Persicobacter psychrovividus: one gene and its partner. The protein of the gene in region 2 interacts with the protein of the main gene of each other region in a pairwise test. Links are inferred from orthologs where the notes say so. Each region holds a gene or a part of one and is shown on either strand. Other genes may lie near its edges. The genes, in order: rfaD and AABK40_RS16255.

Region 1 (9,138 bases), on a different replicon or contig from region 2:
CACTGACGGAACTGAGCCAGCTGGGAGGAGAAATGAGTATGCGGGGGTATATGCTTGGCAGGTACCGAGATCGCAACTCCTTTCAGTCACAAATTGAATTTCGACAGCACCTGGTCTGGCGAATTGGCTTAACGGCCTTTGCTGGCGCAGGGACCGTCGCTCCGCAGCCCAGCAATCTGGTCAGGCTGAATAACATCAAAACTGCCGCAGGAGTCGGCTTTCGTTTCAACATCAATCGACAGGATCCCGCCAACCTCAGGATTGATTATGGGATGACGGAAGAAGGCGGCGGAATCTATATTTCATTTGGGGAGGCGTTTTAAAGCCTACTGCGGTGGCTCCAGTGGCAGACTTACCTGTGGCGCTGAAGCTAATTTCAGGTTGTTTTCTACCGATAGGCGAATCACTTCATGCACCAGTTCATGTCGAAGCGCCAACTCCTCATTATAGTCGTCCACATTCAGATAAATATAAATCAGCACGTCGTAAGAATAGGCCGTCACATCATACAAATACACACGAGGGTTCTCCCGAAGGCCGTCATGATTCTCAAAATAGCTTCGCAAACTACTGATATAGGCGTTAATCTGTGGCAAAGGGGCATTCTGCGACACTTTCAATACCGTTCGAAACTTTCGATACTCCCTGCGCCCCAGGTTATTGATGGTCAGATCAGCCATTTTACTGTTTGGAATGGAAACCACTGAATTGTCGGAGGTACGGATGCGGGTCGAGCGCAAGCCTATTTCTTCTACTGAGCCAGCATAAGTATCGACACTGATCCACTGCCCTACCGTGAAAGGCTGGTCGAGAAGAATCATGACCGAGCCAAAGAAGTTCTTGATCGTTTCCTGTGCAGCCAAAGCCAGGGCAATACCCCCAATAGAAAGTCCCGTGAGAAGCCTTGTCATGTTTACTCCCGCTTCGGAAAGCAAGATCAGCACCACAAAAATCACCGTTACAATCTTCATCACCATCGCTAAGAAAGGGTACAACCCTCGCTTTTGCGCCTGTTTCTTATGACTCCTCGAACTCCACCAGTCCAGAATTCTGAATATCGCCGTAGAGATCAAAATCATGTAAAACACCCGTACAAAAAAGCGCAGGTAACTGTACATTCCCAGGGGCAATTCTATTGCTGGTAAAAAATGGAAAAACAGAATAAAGATGATGGCCCCTAAAACTGGCGCGAAAATCTCCAAAGGGTATTTATGGTCTTCCTCTTGTTTGAGGAAGGTTTTCACCAAAAACGTGAAGATCGCAACGGGCACAATGTAAATGAGCACGCCGAAAGTCATCACCAATATCAGTAAGGCAACCTGCCATCGCTCCAATCCCCAGAGTTTGTCTTTAGCTGTTTCCCCCACATAACGCTGTACTTTTTGGGCGACCCCATCAATACGCTCTTTCCCAAAAACATAAACCCCTGCGTGCAGATCATCAATCATCGCAACGGAAACATCAGAAAGCACCCACTGCGTTCCCTCTTTTTCAAGATACAGCTCTGGCAATCGTTTGTGCACCAAATATCGGTGATCGTTGGTGGTGGTATCAGTATAATTTACATCATTTGAGATCTCCTTAAAATTGATCATCAAACCCATACCATCAATAATCTCCTTAAATTTTATTGCCAGGTCAATCTTTTCCTCCGCTGAATAATCCCCCTCAAGCACCCGAGCAGAAAGCTCAGGACGGTAATGGTCGGCATCCAAGAAATAAAAAATCGTGGACAGCGCCCCGCGGGGTGTTTTCAGGTTGAACTGCTTGGGGAGGGTATAAACTTTTTTCTGTGGAACTGTTTTAACGATTGGCGTTTTGGCCTTCTGAATAGAATCATTACGGTAATCTGCCACACGAATCAGCGAATCGAGCACCGCAAGGGAGTCTATCAGCCTGGACTCATCTTCCTGATAGCTTTGCGATGGAAACAAACGGTCGTAGAGCATCGGTACACTCAGTGCGGTTTGCTTTGAGTAGAGCCATTTGCTCCCTATTTTCTCAAGATAAATTTCAGGAAACCGTTCGAAGGGCTGGTACTTCTTTTCCCCACCCAAAAAGGCGTCTTTATAATTTCTTTTGTCAGGAACCTCCTTCAGGTCAATTCCTCCCAACCTGCCAATAATTTGCTTTAACTGAATAGCAATGCCAACCTTAGTCTGCACTTGCATATCATCTCCTGCAATAGTATAAGCGGCCACCGATGGCTGATAATGATCTTTACCCAAAAAATAAAGGTGGGAAGAGATCGTGGCTTGTGGTGTTTTAGTAGAAAAAGACTGCTTCTTCCCACTTTGTGAAAAGGCTGAAACACAGAGAAAAAACATCAACAGAAGGCTCAGTAATAACCCTTTGTTAAATTGCTCAAAAGTTACATATTTGAAGTTGGAGGTTTTCAAACTTGGTATAGTTAGTGATATAACACTCCCAAATTAAGCAATCGACAAAAAATTAACTAATTTGAATATCGAAAACCAAGCATCAAAAAGAACAAAAAAATAGCGCTACCACCTTTGCAGTAACGCTTGAATATTTTCTGGGCTGATTTTTATGACATCATCCCTGAAGCTTTTTTACTGATCCGATCTGCAACATCATTGATTTTTTGTCGCCCCTGATCTGCCTGATGGCCTAAATCATCGCCAAATTCCCGCGCTTTGCGTGAAATTCGCCCTTGTGTATCTGCACCCGACTCTGGCGCAATCAACAAGCCCGCAATCACCCCTAATGAAACACCTGCTAAAAATGCAAGTAAGCCTTTTCCTGTATTATCCATATTGATTATATTTTTTAATGATCGATTTCCTTAATTTTATACTTTCAAAACCGCATAAAGTTCTACATATACCCATTAATCTATCCGCCACAGAAATAATATTTTTTGCCCTTGCTTCTTACAGCGCGCATAAATTGGCATGCGCTTCAAAAATTACAAGCATTCGTATCGAAAATAAATCCTTCAAGATTAAATCTTATCCTTATATTTGTTCGCTGACCACTCAGTTCACACTTTTGTGCCGCTATTAAATTCCCAACACGATGACTGCTCACTTTAACAGGAACATTTATCAACCGCTTTTTTTCCTCTTGCTGATTTCCTTGATTCCCTCCAAACTGATGGCACAGGCGAACCAACACATGACAGTGGAAGACATTAAAGGAAAGCGCATTTACCCGATTATTTACAATCATTACAAAGATATCATCCCTGCCTACGACCAAGTGGAAGGCTACCGACGCACTTCGCTTAAACAAATGGCGCAATATTTCCGCACAAAACAGGCCAATAACTTACCTGCCCGATTCCTATTTTACACTGATCAAGACCCACAGCTCACCCAATTAGCACTCGCATGGGCGACCGTGGCAGCGCACTATTTCAAAATCAAGCAGGTATCATTTTATGCCGCCAGCGAAACAGGTGGAAGCATTGACCATGAAACGATTAAGGTCCTTGAAAAAATGGGATTCATCGCCTATAAAGATGAGTATGGAAGGCCAATTTACCAATTGCACTATGGTTATCAGCAAGCTCCTTTAAAAATTACTTCCCTGAGGCCCAACGAAAAAGGCGTACCCCATCAGGATTTTTGTACTGTCATTCTTGACAACAGCTCACCCTACCTCAAAGGGGCTGACCGTGTGATTCACCTTCCCTATGAAGATCGGCAGGTGGAGAACCTAACGCTTGCCAATCAGCGCATCAGTACAGAAATGTTCTTACTCTTTAAGCATTTAAGAGACTAAAAATGCAATTCAGCTTCATAAAGTACATTTTTGTTCTTATTATTATATACTTTTATTTCATCAATCAACAAATACTTTTACTCAAATGGAATTTTTCGAAAGAAACATCCGCTCATGCCGCTGGGGATTACTATTGGCCGTATTCACTATTTTTTGTGGCTTTGCCTTAGGAGGTGTTTTCGGAGCTAATGAAGCAGCTCTGAAAGGTCAATTAAAGTCAGATGGTCAAGCTGTTCTTTCGAGCGTGTACAAAGGCGATCAGAAAAAAATGGACAAGACCATCAGTAAATCATGGTCATACCTTAAAAGAGCCCACCTTCATGCAGGAGCAATCGGAGCGGCTGTTGTTGGTTTATTGCTGTTACTGGCATTCTTACCCACCAACGCGGTTTTTAAATTGATCATCAGCTGGATGCTCGGACTTGGAACTTTAGGTTATTCATTGTTCTGGCTATTGGCAGGGTTTTCCGCACCAGCTATTGGAGGGACGCATGAAGCCAAGGAGGCGCTTGAATGGCTCGCCATCCCAAGTGCTGGTATGCTGCTGATCGGCACACTCGCGGTCTTCTTATTGCTGCTCAGTGCCTGTTTCACTCGAAAACGATACTACTAAGATTTATCAAACCTTGCCTGACCGCAAGGTTTTTTTTTGACCGAATCCGGACAACAATGTCCGATACCGAACACCCTTAAAAGTAAAAATCATGCCTCAGCGTCCGTATTCAAGCATTATAAGTTTGGCACAACTTTCTCATTAAAACAGGCAAATAGAAAATAACTACCTATGAAAAACATCATCATACCCTCAGTGCTTTTTGTCCTGCTCTTTGTTACAGGGCAATCTATCGCTCAAAACATCAAAATCGAAACATGTAAAGAAAGCGAACTAAGTAAATTTACGGTGACCAACGAAGAAGGGAAAGAAATTGAAGGCGAGGCTTTTTTTGAACAGTGGGCAGAAACTTTCGGAAACCGCATGGAGCATGCAGATGAAAAAGGTTTTGCGGAAATTTTTTCAGGCTTTGGGATGTCGATGAGTGAGCTTGGGGAAGCCCTGGGCAGAATGAATATTGAGATAAAAAATCTTGCCCCTGATGAGTTTTGCGATCAGGCCAAATCGGAAGGCTCCTGCGAGCAATGGGAAAAATTACGCGCTAAACTGGAAAAAAGACATCACAGCACGATAGAAAATATTGAGCGGCTGAAGATCAAGCTGCACGACAAAACTGTTGCCATGGTCATGGACTTACGTTTTGAAAATGGCAAAAGATTGGGTAATTACGAGTGGGAAGTACAAAAATAGTACTTCCCATTATTTCGGGCTACTTAACCCAATAGGTATTGACACGTTACATTAGAAAAGAACATCCTTACGAATAATCTTTTCATAATAAGTAGTACATATTGTGAGCCATCTGCTGTTTAGTAGATGGCTTTTTCTTTCATCAGGTAATTTTGGACATAGTCCGTTACCCCCTCTTCTAAAGTATGAAAGGGCTTGTGGTAACCTGCCGCGCTCAGCTTGTCCATTTTTGCTTCCGTGAAATACTGGTATTTATCTCGAATATCCTCTGGCGTTGGAATATATGAGATCTGTTCTGTTTTGCCCATCGCCTTGAAAGTTGCCTGTACCAACGACTTGAAAGTTCTCGCTTTGCCTGTACCTACATTGTATAGCCCGCTGTGCTTACGGCTGTTCATCAAGAAAATCTGCACATCAACGACATCCTTCACATAAACGAAATCCCGCATCTGTCCACCATCCTCAAAATTGGGGTTATGGCTTTGGAAAAGCTTCATTGCACCATTTTCATTGATCTGGTTAAAGGCGTGATGCACCACAGAAGCCATGCGCTGTTTGTGATATTCATTAGGCCCGTAAACATTGAAGTATTTCAAACCCGCCCAAAAGAATGGCTTTTCTTCCTGAGCCAAAGCCCAGATATCAAAATTGTTTTTCGACTCCCCGTACAAGTTTAGAGGCTTGAGCTTTTCAGGAAACGAATGGTCATCGTCATAACCCAACTCCCCATTGCCATAAGTGGCTGCTGAAGAAGCGTACACGATCGGTAATTGATATTCCACGCACTGCTGCCAAAGCTTGATCGTATAATTGTAGTTTAACTTATCAAAAACGGCCTTGTCAAAGATGGTCGTTGCCGAACATGCCCCATTGTGGAAAATGAACTCTACCTCTGCCTGATGCTCATCAAGCCAACCGTGGAAGACCTCCAGGTCTACCCGTCGCTGGATCGTCTTTCCTGTAAAGTTGCGCTCTTTTTCTGGTGTAAGATTCACAAAATCATCCACCGCAATAATGGCATTAAATCCTAATTCATTCAATTTGGCAATTAAGGCGCTGGCGATAAAACCCGCTGCTCCAGTAACGACTATCATATATTTTTGATTTATCAATGGCTATAAACCAAGGCCAACAGGCCTTGCAATGAACACAAATATCTTATTTGAAAACAGAAATAGAAAACTTCCACTGGCTTATTTCCTACAACTTGAAATTGAACAGTGAATAATTGTATTATTCTAATTAGTTGTAGCAGATGAACCACTCAATTACTTGAAATATTTTTTTGAGCATCAGCTTTTTTGACACAATTTTTGATTACCATCTTTATGGATTATATTTGCACGCTATTTTCAAAAGAGACATGGTATATTTAAGCAAAGACGTAAGCTTTTGTTCTGCACACAAACTTTACAACGACAAATGGTCTAAAGAGGTCAATGAAGAGATCTTTGGTAAATGTGCAAACGAACATTTCCACGGACACAATTATGACCTTACAGTGACCGTGAAGGGAGAACCGCATCCAGAAACTGGTATGGTAATGAACTTCCGTGACCTCAAAAGAATCATTAAACAGGAATTATTGGCCAAGGTGGATCATAAAAACCTTAATGTAGATGTTGATTTTCTGGAAGGAAAAATGACTACTGCCGAGGTGTTTATTAAAGCCATCTGGGAGGTTTTAGCCCCTAAGGTCGCCGAAGCCAGTGAAGGTCATGCTGAACTGCACAAGCTTAAACTGTACGAAACCCGTACCAGCTACGCAGAATATTACGGCGAATAATTTCAGCGGTAAGATTTTTTACTACTGAATTTAACAATAAATTCAAGCACCAATATCATGGTGCTTTTTTTATACCCAAAATTGGCCGCTTGAAAGCGGACCGCAACAAATGCTATGAAGTATTATTTAATCGCAGGAGAACGCTCTGGAGACTTACACGGAGGCAATTTAATCAAGGCTATCAAAGAACAGGATGCCGAAGCCACTTTCCGCTATTGGGGCGGTGATGAAATGCAGGCGGCCTCGGGTGTGGCGCCAGTTACTCACTATAAAGAAACGGCCTTTATGGGGGTAGTTGAGGTATTGGCTAACCTACGCACGATTCAGGGCTTTCTGAAGAAATGCAAAAAGGACGTCATGGACTATCAGCCTGATGTATTGATTCTGATCGACTATGCAGGGTTTAATCTGAAAATTGCTGAATTTGCAAAAAAGAAAGGGCTGAAGGTATTTTATTACATCTCCCCGAAAGTATGGGCATGGAATACCAAACGTGCCTGGAAGCTTAAAAAGTACGTGGACAGAATGTTCTGTATCATGCCTTTCGAGGAGAATTTTTATGCCAAATTTGACTGGAAGGTTGATTACGTCGGTAACCCAGTGGTAGATGCCGTATTGAACCATCAGGTAAATACTGATTTCCGATCAAAAAACAACCTTTCTCCCGACGAAGATATTATCGCTTTACTTCCTGGCAGCCGAAAAATGGAGCTGACCAATATGTTGCCTACCTTTGCCGAGGTGGTAAAAAAATACCCCAAACATCAGTTTGTGGTGGCAGCAGTAGCGAACCTCGACCGTCAGCTTTACGCCCCAATTGCCGATTTACCGAATGTAAAATTGGTCACTGGCCAAACCTACGATTTATACGCCAATGCCAAAGCTGCCTTGGTTACCTCTGGAACAGCTACCCTTGAAACAGCCCTATGGAAAGTACCTCAGGTGGTTTGTTATCGCATCAACGCGATCTCCTACCATATCATGAAGTTCGCCATTAAAATTTCATCCACGATCAAATACATTGCATTGATGAATTTGATTTTAGATAAAATGGCAATCAAGGAACTGATTCAAGACGAAATGACGGTGGAGAATATTACCGCAGAACTGGACCAGCTATTGGATGAAAACAGCGACCGCCGTCAAGAAATCATGGCAGATTATCAGCGGAACATTGAACTTTTAGGAACGGAAAGTGCTTCGGAACGCGCCGCAAACAAAATGTGGGGCTATTTGAATCAATAGTCTTTTCCATTATAACCCTCCCTCTATCGCGAGAGTCCCTCTCGTGATAGGGATTGGGGGATTAGCGTTTATTTACCCACAGATTACACCGATTTCCACAGATTTTTTACGCTCATTAATAAATAAGCATGGCAATCTTTATCATCAGGGTAATCATGGTCTATAACACCTTATACCGATTCAAGCCTCTCGCTTGAACCAATAAATACCAAAACATAAGCTTCGAAACGCGCCAATAATAAAATGTGGGGGATTTGAAGAGTAGTCTTTTCCATTATGAGCCTCCCTCTATCGCGAGAGTCCCTCTCGTGATAGGGATTGGGGGATTAGCGTTTATTTACCCACAGATTACACCGATTTCCTCAGATTTTTTATACTCATTAATAAATAAGCATGGCAATCTTTATCATCAGGGTAATCATGGTCTATAACACCTTACACTGATTCAAGCATCTCGCTTGAACCAATAAATACCAAAACATAAGCTTCGAAACGCGCCGATAATAAAATGTGGGGGATTTGAAGCAGTTGTCTTTTCCATCATGGTTCGCTATCACAAGAGGGGCTCTCGCGACAGGGAATCTCGTGATAAGTATTAGCGTTTATTTGTCCACAGATTACACCGATTTCCCCAGATTTTTTACGCTCATTAATAAATAAGCATGGCAATCTTTATCAACAAGGTAATCATGGTCTATAACACCTTACACTGATTCAAGCATCTTGCCTGAACCAATAAATACCAAAACGTAAAAAGCCCTCAGCGAAATCAATCGCTGAGGGCTTTTTAGTATCTTTTATCTGCTTAGGCTACACGCAACTTTGAAAATTTAGACTTCTCAAATTGTTGTTGTGCATATTCCTTTGTAACCACAAATTTCTCGACCTCTTTGCCTGGCAACTCAAACATGGCATCCGTTAAGATGGCCTCACATATTGAGCGTAAACCACGTGCACCCAATTTAAATTCAAGGGCTTTAGCAACTACATAATCCAAAGCCTCAGGTTCGAAAGTCAACTTAATGTCTTCCATTTTGAAAAGCTTGGAATATTGTTT
Region 2 (9,054 bases):
AAATCATCGACGGTCGTCAGGTCACGATCCATTTTAAAGGCTTTCACCGTTACCTGATGTGCGGGGCCTTCAATAGGCGCAAACTGATCGGAGCCCATCATGTAGGTTCCTCCCTGAAAAGTAACCATCACCTTGTTTAGCTCGGGCGCTTTGGCGGCGACTTGTGGTTTGGTGGCTGGTACTGCTGGCGGTGCTTGTTCCGTGGTTGTACCTGCTGATTTCTGTTCTTTTTTTTCAGTACAGGCCAAAAGGCTCACCGAAATTAGTCCGCAGAAAAATAATGATCTATAAATGCGTTTCATATTTAAAGGAAAAAATTGAACCGTAAAGCTACAAATATCTCCTAAAAACCACCCACTAAATACATTTCCATCCAAGTTTTAATGGTGAAATTTTAAAGGATGATTGCCTTACAAGGGCTGTCGCATAACTCAGTTCTATGAATTTAGCACAAAAGATTATTTCGTTAGCTGTACGGATGCACCCAATGTCATTAAGTTAAGAAGCAGTCGATCATTTGCTCGAAATTATGACTTTAAAGCAGATTAAACCAAAGGGTATTCAGAGGGGTATGAATTGAAAGGTTATTTAATGTGTGTTTAAAATTTCTGTTTTTATATCCCGAAGGGATTACATACCATAGCGAAGGGTGAAACCCCTCGAAATCTCCCTCCCCTAAAACCTATAACCCTGAAAGGGTGCAACTCTTTATTTGTATAGAAATTTATATTACGCCCTTTCAGGGCTCAGTATTTTGTCGGTTATTATCCCGGGGTTTCACCCCGGGCTATGATATATCATCCCTTCGGGATTTTCATTTCATTATTCAAAGAATTGCTCAAATTAATACCTACCTTCAAGCAATATGCCCTTAACTTAATGACATTGCGGATGCACCCAATGTCATTAAGTTAAGCGCATTATCCTGTAGAGACGTTATTTTTAACGTCTAATTCAATGGTGATTTTATAGGTTTCCTCTTAGATTTATTCAAATTGTTACGTGAGTCGTTAAGAATAACGCCTCTACGAGCATTTCAAATTTAGACCTGTGTCCCTCAAAATCCTTAACTTAATGACATTGCGGATGCACCTATGTGTGTATCCAAACCCTACAAAAATTATGGTGAATCGGGCTGACAAATAGGTCAGCTCATATAGTGACCAAATAAAATTTCGTGATATAAAATCAGATTATGGTTGTGCAACAGCCCCAAAAAGAAAAAGGGTAGTCAAAGTTTTGCCCACTGTTGGAGGTCAGCCTTCGAATACCCATTTTTTTAAACCATTCTTCTGAATGTTCAACTGAACACGTCAGTTTACAATATTTTGAGGTTCACCCTTCGCATAAGCCTTGATGTTTGCCTCCAGAATATCCATCAGACGCAGGCGAGATTCTACCGATGCCCAGGCCATATGCGGGCTGATCAGGCATTGTTCAATCTTGTAAAGGGGGTGGTCCAGCTGTGGAGGTTCCTGGCACATTACATCGAGACCAGCACCTGCAATTTCACCTCTGTTCAGCGCCTTGGCCAGTGCCATTTCGTCGATCAGTGGCCCTCGGGCGGTGTTAATCAGCAAGGCGGATTTTTTCATTTTGCTGAAACTTTCCGTACCGAAAAGATCTTTATTTTCGGCAGTCAGTGGAGCGTGGAGGCTGAGGATATCTGATGCAGCCAAAAGCTCGTCAAGGCTGACCAAACGGACTCCCTCAATGGTTTTGTCAGATCGACGATGTGCAATGACTTCCATACCGAAGGCCAGGGCAATTTTGGCGACCTCCTGAGCAATGGTCCCAAAACCATAAAGTCCAAGTGTTTTTCCCTTGAGGTCATAAACGGGCTGGTGCCAAAAGGCGAAATCCTCGTGCTTTGCCCAATCATTGGAGCGAACAAATTCACTGTGATGATGCAGGTGGTTGGTCAGGCCAAGGATCAGGGCGAAAGTCTGCTGTGCCACGGCGTCTGTGCTGTATGCTGGGATATTGGACACCGTGATGCCCTTGGATTTGGCATATGCGCCATCAATAATATTGAAGCCCGTCGCCATCACGGCAATGTGCTTCAGTGTAGGGCATTGGCTGAGGATCGCCTCATCGAGCACCACCTTGTTGGTCAGGACCACTTCAGCCTGCTGTATCCGCTCCACGACCTGATCAGCCGAAGTGCGTGGGTAAATCGTAACTTCCCCAAGTGCCTGAATGCGCTCCCAGGAAATACCACCGTCTTTGTCCAGTGGTGAAGCATCTAAAATGACAATCTTCATCATGTATTTATAATTAAGTTTTTCAACGATTTCTCTTGAATAATTTTAAGTTTCATACACGCTACAAGGCTTAAATAGAGGAGGCTAATGGCTTGTTTAGTGATTGATGACGTGGAATAGTACAACTGATTGCCGTTGGTTTATCTATCGCTTGGTCGGCCTCGATGCTGATAAAATCTTTCAAGAATCCTCGAATTTAAGATGAAAAATGATCAAAAGTTATCCCAGGGCTGTTTTTTGTGTCGTGGATTTGGCAGGACATGACCACGGGCGAAAATTTTTGACTAAAAAGTTAATCATTGACCTTTCGAGATTTGTTAGCTGTACAATACAGATACTGAAATAAACCTTATTGCCATGAAAAATATTTATAAAGGAATTTTATTGCTGATCGTTTTTCTTTCGGCAAGTATGGCTGCCAAAGCGCAGGATGCTGAAGACCGAAAACTTATTGCTGGAAATTCTGTCGCCTACATCATCCCTTCAGGGTCGATGGCCGATACCTATACGCATGGGTTCGGGGTGTTCGCACATTTTGATTATCCCATTGGAAAGTATTTTGCCTGGCGCCTTGATGTGGGCTGGAATGATATTGCCGGAGATGAAAACCAATATGTGGATGTTAACGGGCAGGTACTGACCAACCACCCTGAGCGAACCATCTGGGAGTTTTCCACTGGGCTGCAAGCCAAATATTCGGTGGTGTATGTGGAGGCGCGAGTAGGTTACCTGTCGAGTATTAACAGTGTGGGTATTATACCTGCGGTAGGCTTGCGACTTGGGCGGGTCGATTTACAGGGCAGTTACACGATGGCAGGAGGAGAGGAATATGCCTCGATCCGGCTGGGGTATTACTGGTCGAAATAAAAAAAGGTCGCAATGTATTTGCGACCTTTCTGTTATCTATTTTTTTATCCAAAGGATGATTACGGCAACCATTTAATCCCTTTGAAGTTGGGTTTACGCTTTTCAAGAAAGGCGTTGCGGCCTTCTTTTGCCTCTTCGGTCATGTAGGCAAGGCGGGTAGTTTCGCCAGCAAATACCTGCTGCCCTACCATACCATCATCAGTGAGGTTCATGGCAAATTTCAACATCTTGATAGAGGTTGGTGATTTCCCTAAAATTTCCTGTGCCCACTCATAGGCGGTGTCTTCGAGCTCGTCATGAGGAATCACGGCATTCACCATTCCCATTTCGTAAGCATCTTGGGCGCTGTAATTCCTGCCCAAGAAAAAGATCTCACGGGCTTTTTTCTGTCCCACCATTTTGGCCAGGTACGCAGAACCATAACCTGCATCGAAGCTGGTAACGTCGGCATCTGTTTGTTTGAAAATGGCATGTTCCTTACTGGCGAGGGTCAGGTCGCAAACGACATGCAAAGAGTGTCCGCCACCTACGGCCCAACCAGGGACAACGGCAATGACTACCTTCGGCATAAAACGGATCAATCGCTGTACATCCAAAATATTCAGGCGATGCATACCATCCTGTCCAACATACCCTTGATGCCCACGGGCACGCTGGTCGCCACCGCTACAGAAAGAGTAAACGCCATCTTTAGGAGAGGGACCTTCTGCGGAAAGCAAAACGACACCGATAGAGGTATCCTCTTGCGCATCGTGAAATGCATCCAAAAGCTCGCTTGTTGTGTTGGGTCTGAAGGCGTTTCTTACTTCTGGCCGATTAAAGGCAATACGGGCAACGCCATTGGCTTTTTTGTAGGTAATGTCTTCGTATTCCTTGACCACCTTCCAGTTTACTTTTTCCATGTTGCTGGTTTTCTGTTGTTTGAATAATATGATTATACCGCTTTCGCATGAGTTATGGCTAACTGTACGGAAACACCTGCAATTTAAAGGAAAATAGGTGTGGAGAAAATATTTATTTCCACAATACTTTATCCAAAGTGGGCGGAAAGACAGTGTTTAGCATGATTTACAAATTTTTTGGGCAGTAATTTTCATTTAAAAATCTTGATTTAATTACATCCTTCCAGATGAGTATCTGATATTATTCTAAATAAAATTTTTGTCTATTTTGAAGACATCTACTATTTTAAATCTCTATAAGGAGGGGGATCGGTGAAGATTTTCTTCCACTTGTTTGGTTTGGCGAAACCTTAATGCCTCTACCGATAGCTATTGGTGGTGTAAATTAGGAAGCCCTCAACGGATCAGGCATAGGCAGTAAAATAATGCATGATTTATTGCTGATATGAGTTGAATGCTGATTGAGGTTATTTCAGTAAATCAAATTTAAATTTTTTTATACTTTCTTTTTTAGATCTATTTATTCAGTAAGATGCATAATTTAGATAAATTAAATTTATATGCTTTAGCAGATTTAAATGCGGTAACTTTCAATGAATTAGAGGCGATGATCATCAATTTGCTGGCAATTCAGGTGGAGGAAAACACAAAGTGTACGCGGTACACCATTACAAAAAATAGCCTTGCCTATCTTACATGCCGACGCCTTACGGTTCATAGTCTGAGCGAAGCTTTTCTTCGGCTTGGTCAAAGTTTATATATCTATGAGAAGCGGGACTCGCGGACGGTCAAGCACCCTATTATTTTGAGGTATAAACTTTTTCCTTTGTATATCGAGGTAGAGATTAACCATAAACTTCTGCCCTTCTTTTACAATACAAAAAAATACCTGAGGGGGATTAAGGTATTTCACCTCAGTCTGAAAAAGTCCCAGATGTTCGAATGTAAATCTAAATAAAATACCCTGCGACCTTTCAGCGCAGGGTAAATGATATGGTCAGTCAAATTGTGTTTTTTCAAAGGCCGTTTCGCAATCCTTATTTTCAGGAATTCACCTAAGGCTCCGTCGAGCAACCATCAGGACCACACTGCCCTTCGGCATCGGTGGAAAGCCCTTCAATCTGGCTGAAAGCATTTTGCCAGACGTCGGCAGGTTGTGCCCCCTGAATCATGTATTGGTCATTGACAATAAAGGTGGGAACGGCAGAAATACCTGCCTGCCGATATTGTGTTTCTTCTTTCTTAACCTCTTCGATCAGCGATTCATCATTCTGAAAAGCCGTTATCGCCGCATCGCTCAAGCCTGCCGCTTTGCCATAATCCACAAGCGTTGCCTGATTTTCCACATCTTTACCTTCCTCAAAGTAGGCCTTGAAAAGTATGATCGAGAGGGTGTCGTCTTTACCTTCTTTTCTGGCCAGGTGCATCAGTCGATGTGCTTGCAGGGTATTGGGCACATTTTTTATGTTTGAAAACTGCATTTTTACACCTTCCTGAAAAGCCACATTCTCCATTTGGTCGATCATCGGCTGTGGATCCCGATTGTACTTATTGCCCAAAAATTCAAGATAGTTCTCTTGATTTCCCTCGGGAATTTCAGGGTGTAATTGAAAAGGCGCCCAGGAGATTTCTGCCTGCACCTCGGGATTTTCTTGCAAGGCTTTTTCCAGTCGGCTTTTGCCAATGTAACACCATGGGCAAACGACATCAGAAACGATCTGTATTTTCAGTTTTTTCATGCTTGTTTGATTTGTTGCTACAAGATACTCAATCTCAGGGAAGGCGGTTTATCTATCGGGCTGAATTGAGGTCAAAGGTCTGCTGAATGACGCCAAGCGGTGGTAGGGGCGGCAATATCCGATATGGGATCCCAATCGGTGGGCGTCTATGTCCTTTAGCGGGCTTTGAAAGAAAGTATGCGCTGATGTTTAGGCTGGTTGAGGTTCGGTCATTGCGCCTTTCGACAACAAGACTCGAAGGGTGATCGGTAACTAAAATAAAAGTGTGGAAGTAAAAAAAGGATTCAGCACCATACTGAATCCTTTTTTTATCTTTTAATTCTTCGGCGGATAAGTCGTTTCGAGTTCAATTTTACTGACCGCTACTTCGCCATAGCTGTCATTGGGTTCGTCGCGGAATCCCTTTTTGTATTGGCTCAAATATTTGTTGGCTTGGGTGTAACAGCCGACTTTAAAGTAGCCCGTGCTGTCTTCCGATCGCCAGGTTTTGCTGTATGTTTTGTCTTGATCGGTATTGGTGATGGTGCAGGTGATTTTTCCTTTGTTCACTTTTACATCGATGATCAGGTGTTCGCCCAACTGGTAAGGAACGGGGTGGGCAAGGTCCTTATGGGACTCGTTCCATTCAATAACTACGCCTTTATATTTGGGGCTGTAGCTGACTTTCAGCGGTTCGTTCACTGGTCCGTGGATTTGCGAGATAACTACCTTTTGTTTGTAAGTCGGCAGGTGGGTTACCCTGAGGTGAACGGTCATTCGTTGTGGGTCTTGCACAGACCAGTAATTATTTCCACCACCGACAAGCTGTCGTAATTCGCTTCGTGGATTTTTGGAGTTTTTAGTCGTTACGCCGGCGGCATGTGCACGGAAATATACTTCTGCGTTTTGGGCATAAAAGTACGGCTTGTATTGGTAGTCGATCAAATCTCTGCCAATAATCTCCATTGGTTTTCGGAGACGGTCTTCGAGTTTTTTAATATGGCTGTTGTCTTTTCCGTTGGCATCAACGGGCAGGGTCAACTTCCAGCTTGTTAAAGCAGGCAGAACATCGGAGGGGTATTGCTGAGCGGTAGCCGTAAAATACATCCCAATCAGGAACAGGATACTGATAATAAGTTTATACATCATTAAAAAAGTAGGGTGTCATAAAAAAACCTGCCCTCGACAAGGACAGGTTTTCAAAACAATTCATTTATGCTTTAGTGATTTCTGATTACGATCTGTAGCCTGGGTTTTGAACCAGGATACCATTGGTGGTGTTGATCTCACGCTGTGGGATTGGCAACAAATCAGAACCTTCCGGCAAGTCTGCTTTTGGCTGTGCAGGGGTCATTAAACTGCCTTGGAATTTCTCCATTACCTCGGTCCATTTTCCGAAACGTTGCAAATCGAATAGGCGCTGGTCTTCCATTGCGAATTCGTGGCGACGTTCGTTCAGCAAAGACGCTTGCGTAATTTCAGTGGCAGCAGGCAAACCGGCACGGTCGCGTACTTCATTGAAATATTTCAGGGCTTCACCGTCAGTAGTTGCACTACCCGCAGCCTGCGCTTCGGCATACATTAGTAATACATCCGCATAGCGCATCTCGATCCAGTCGTTACCCGAGGTTTTAACATCATTGGATGTAGGATCAATGTTCAAATATTTCCCTGGCTGGTAACAAGGCGACTGATCGTTCTCCACGTTTTTCGGGTCTTCTACCTGCGTTACGTCTTTACGTTTGTCGTTGACTTCCCAGCTTGCCTGTAAATCTTTGGTGGCGTAGTTCAAACCACCCGCACCGTTGGCATAGTGGAAATAGTCCGAAAATTGCTGACTTTCCGCTTTATTTCCTTCGATATACTGAATGGCAAACATGACTTCGTCATTGCCTTCATTGTAGAAAATATCGTGGAAGTCTGACTGCAATTTGTATTCACCAGAGTCGATAACCGATTTCAGCAATGGCAATGCTTTGGTGTATTCTTTTTGTGTCAAGTAAACTTTGGCCAACAAAGCCTGAGCAGCGCCTTTAGTCGCGCGACCGTACTGCGTTGCGGACTGTACAGGAAGATCTTCAACCGCTTTTTCCAAGTCAGAGATGATCATCGCATATACATCCTGAGGATTTACCTGCTTGAATTTTTCTGTCTGGCCTGCGGTAGCGACATCGCTTGACATCGGAACCTGGCCGAACAAGCGAACCAGTTTAAAGTGCATCAACGCACGTACAAACAAGGCTTCGCCTTCGTACTGAGCTCCTGTGCCATTGTATTTGCCATTTTCCAGCTGGTAGGCATTGCCCAAATTCGCCAAAACGGTATTGGCTCTGAAGATCGCGGCATAGGAATTTTTCCAGTATTGCGCAACGATGTTGTTATTTGGGTTAATGATCAGGCGCTGGAATTCCGCCCAGCTACCTTCACCATTTCTTGCTTTTGAGTTGTCGGTACGCATCTCGGTGATGGCAAACTCAGTTTGTACTTGAGCTTGCAATGCGTCGTAGATGGCGTTTGTTGCCAACTGAATCTCTTTTGGAGATTGGTAGAATGCTGCCGCACTGATTTGATCGTGTGGCTGTTCATTCAAAAAATCACTGCAGGAAGTCAATGGCATTGCCAAGCCTGCAATCAGCATATATTTAATTAAAGACTTATTCATTGTTGTGCAGCTTAAAATTCGATGTTAAATCCGACAGTGTAAGAGCGAGGAAGTGGTGCTCCACCTTTTTGGTAACCGTAAGTCAGTGGGTTGTTGGTGTTGTAAACCCCCTCTGGGTTCCAAGAAGAATAACCGTTTGCCATGAAGTACAATAGGTTTGTACCTGCTGCGTAGATTCGACAAGAAGTCAATCCGATTTTCTTAACGAACGTTTTTGGCAATTTGTAACCGATGTTCACGTTACGCAAAGCGATGTATGAAGCATCCTGAATGATGTCATCCGTGTAGATGCGCTCCTGCACCCAGTTTCTGCCTTCGTTTTGAGCAAGGTTAGGGTTTTTGGTGTGATCCGTGAATGCATTCTTGTTGTAGTCCATTCCGCTTGCGAAGTGGTTACCGAAGTAAACAGGATCAATGTTTCTTACTTTCGCTCCTGCGTTTCCTTGCCACATGATCGACAAATCCCAGTTTTTGTATTTGAAGCTGTTGCTTACACTCCAAACGAAAGTAGGGAAGTCGTTACCTAAGATGGTACGGTCAGCAGTGGTGATTTTACCGTCACCGTTCAAGTCTTGTACATAAACATCCTGCGACTGTCCGCCGATACGGCTGAATGGGTCGTGAAGGTATTCAGTAGGAAT

The links.
Region 1: the proteins of AABK40_RS16255 (region 2) and rfaD interact in binary tests that used the Escherichia coli proteins (3 or more experiments, as listed by UniProt). The link is inferred for Persicobacter psychrovividus from one-to-one orthologs.

Annotation. Positions count from the first base shown.
Region 1 is NZ_AP025292.1:680,289-689,426, reverse strand. The notes cover bases 4,158-7,098. They hold rfaD (ADP-glyceromanno-heptose 6-epimerase), read right to left. Parts: upstream 6,145-7,098; coding sequence 5,170-6,144; downstream 4,158-5,169. Other genes in these bases: lpxB (lipid-A-disaccharide synthase), read left to right, coding at 6,951-7,098; AABK40_RS02970 (6-pyruvoyl trahydropterin synthase family protein), read left to right, coding at 6,414-6,836; AABK40_RS02980 (hypothetical protein), read left to right, coding at 4,532-5,050; AABK40_RS02985 (hypothetical protein), read left to right, coding at 4,158-4,360. In the rest of the region: AABK40_RS03005 (BamA/TamA family outer membrane protein), read left to right, coding at 1-323; AABK40_RS03000 (mechanosensitive ion channel family protein), read right to left, coding at 327-2,399; AABK40_RS02995 (YtxH domain-containing protein), read right to left, coding at 2,549-2,776; AABK40_RS02990 (hypothetical protein), read left to right, coding at 3,040-3,747; more of AABK40_RS02985, read left to right, coding at 3,833-4,157; more of lpxB, read left to right, coding at 7,099-8,081; ATP-dependent Clp protease ATP-binding subunit ClpX, read right to left, coding at 8,887-9,138. UniProt on the Escherichia coli protein: Catalyzes the interconversion between ADP-D-glycero-beta-D-manno-heptose and ADP-L-glycero-beta-D-manno-heptose via an epimerization at carbon 6 of the heptose.
Region 2 is NZ_AP025293.1:723,161-732,214, forward strand. The notes cover bases 2,113-4,969. They hold AABK40_RS16255 (1,4-dihydroxy-2-naphthoyl-CoA synthase), read right to left. Parts: upstream 4,034-4,969; coding sequence 3,191-4,033; downstream 2,113-3,190. Other genes in these bases: AABK40_RS16245 (D-2-hydroxyacid dehydrogenase), read right to left, coding at 2,113-2,267; AABK40_RS16250 (hypothetical protein), read left to right, coding at 2,622-3,131; AABK40_RS16260 (hypothetical protein), read left to right, coding at 4,566-4,969. Also shown: AABK40_RS16240 (formylglycine-generating enzyme family protein), read right to left, coding at 1-302; more of AABK40_RS16245, read right to left, coding at 1,314-2,112; more of AABK40_RS16260, read left to right, coding at 4,970-4,991; AABK40_RS16265 (DsbA family oxidoreductase), read right to left, coding at 5,089-5,772; AABK40_RS16270 (polysaccharide lyase family 7 protein), read right to left, coding at 6,088-6,900; AABK40_RS16275 (RagB/SusD family nutrient uptake outer membrane protein), read right to left, coding at 6,986-8,413; AABK40_RS16280 (SusC/RagA family TonB-linked outer membrane protein), read right to left, coding at 8,425-9,054. UniProt on the Escherichia coli protein: Converts o-succinylbenzoyl-CoA (OSB-CoA) to 1,4-dihydroxy-2-naphthoyl-CoA (DHNA-CoA).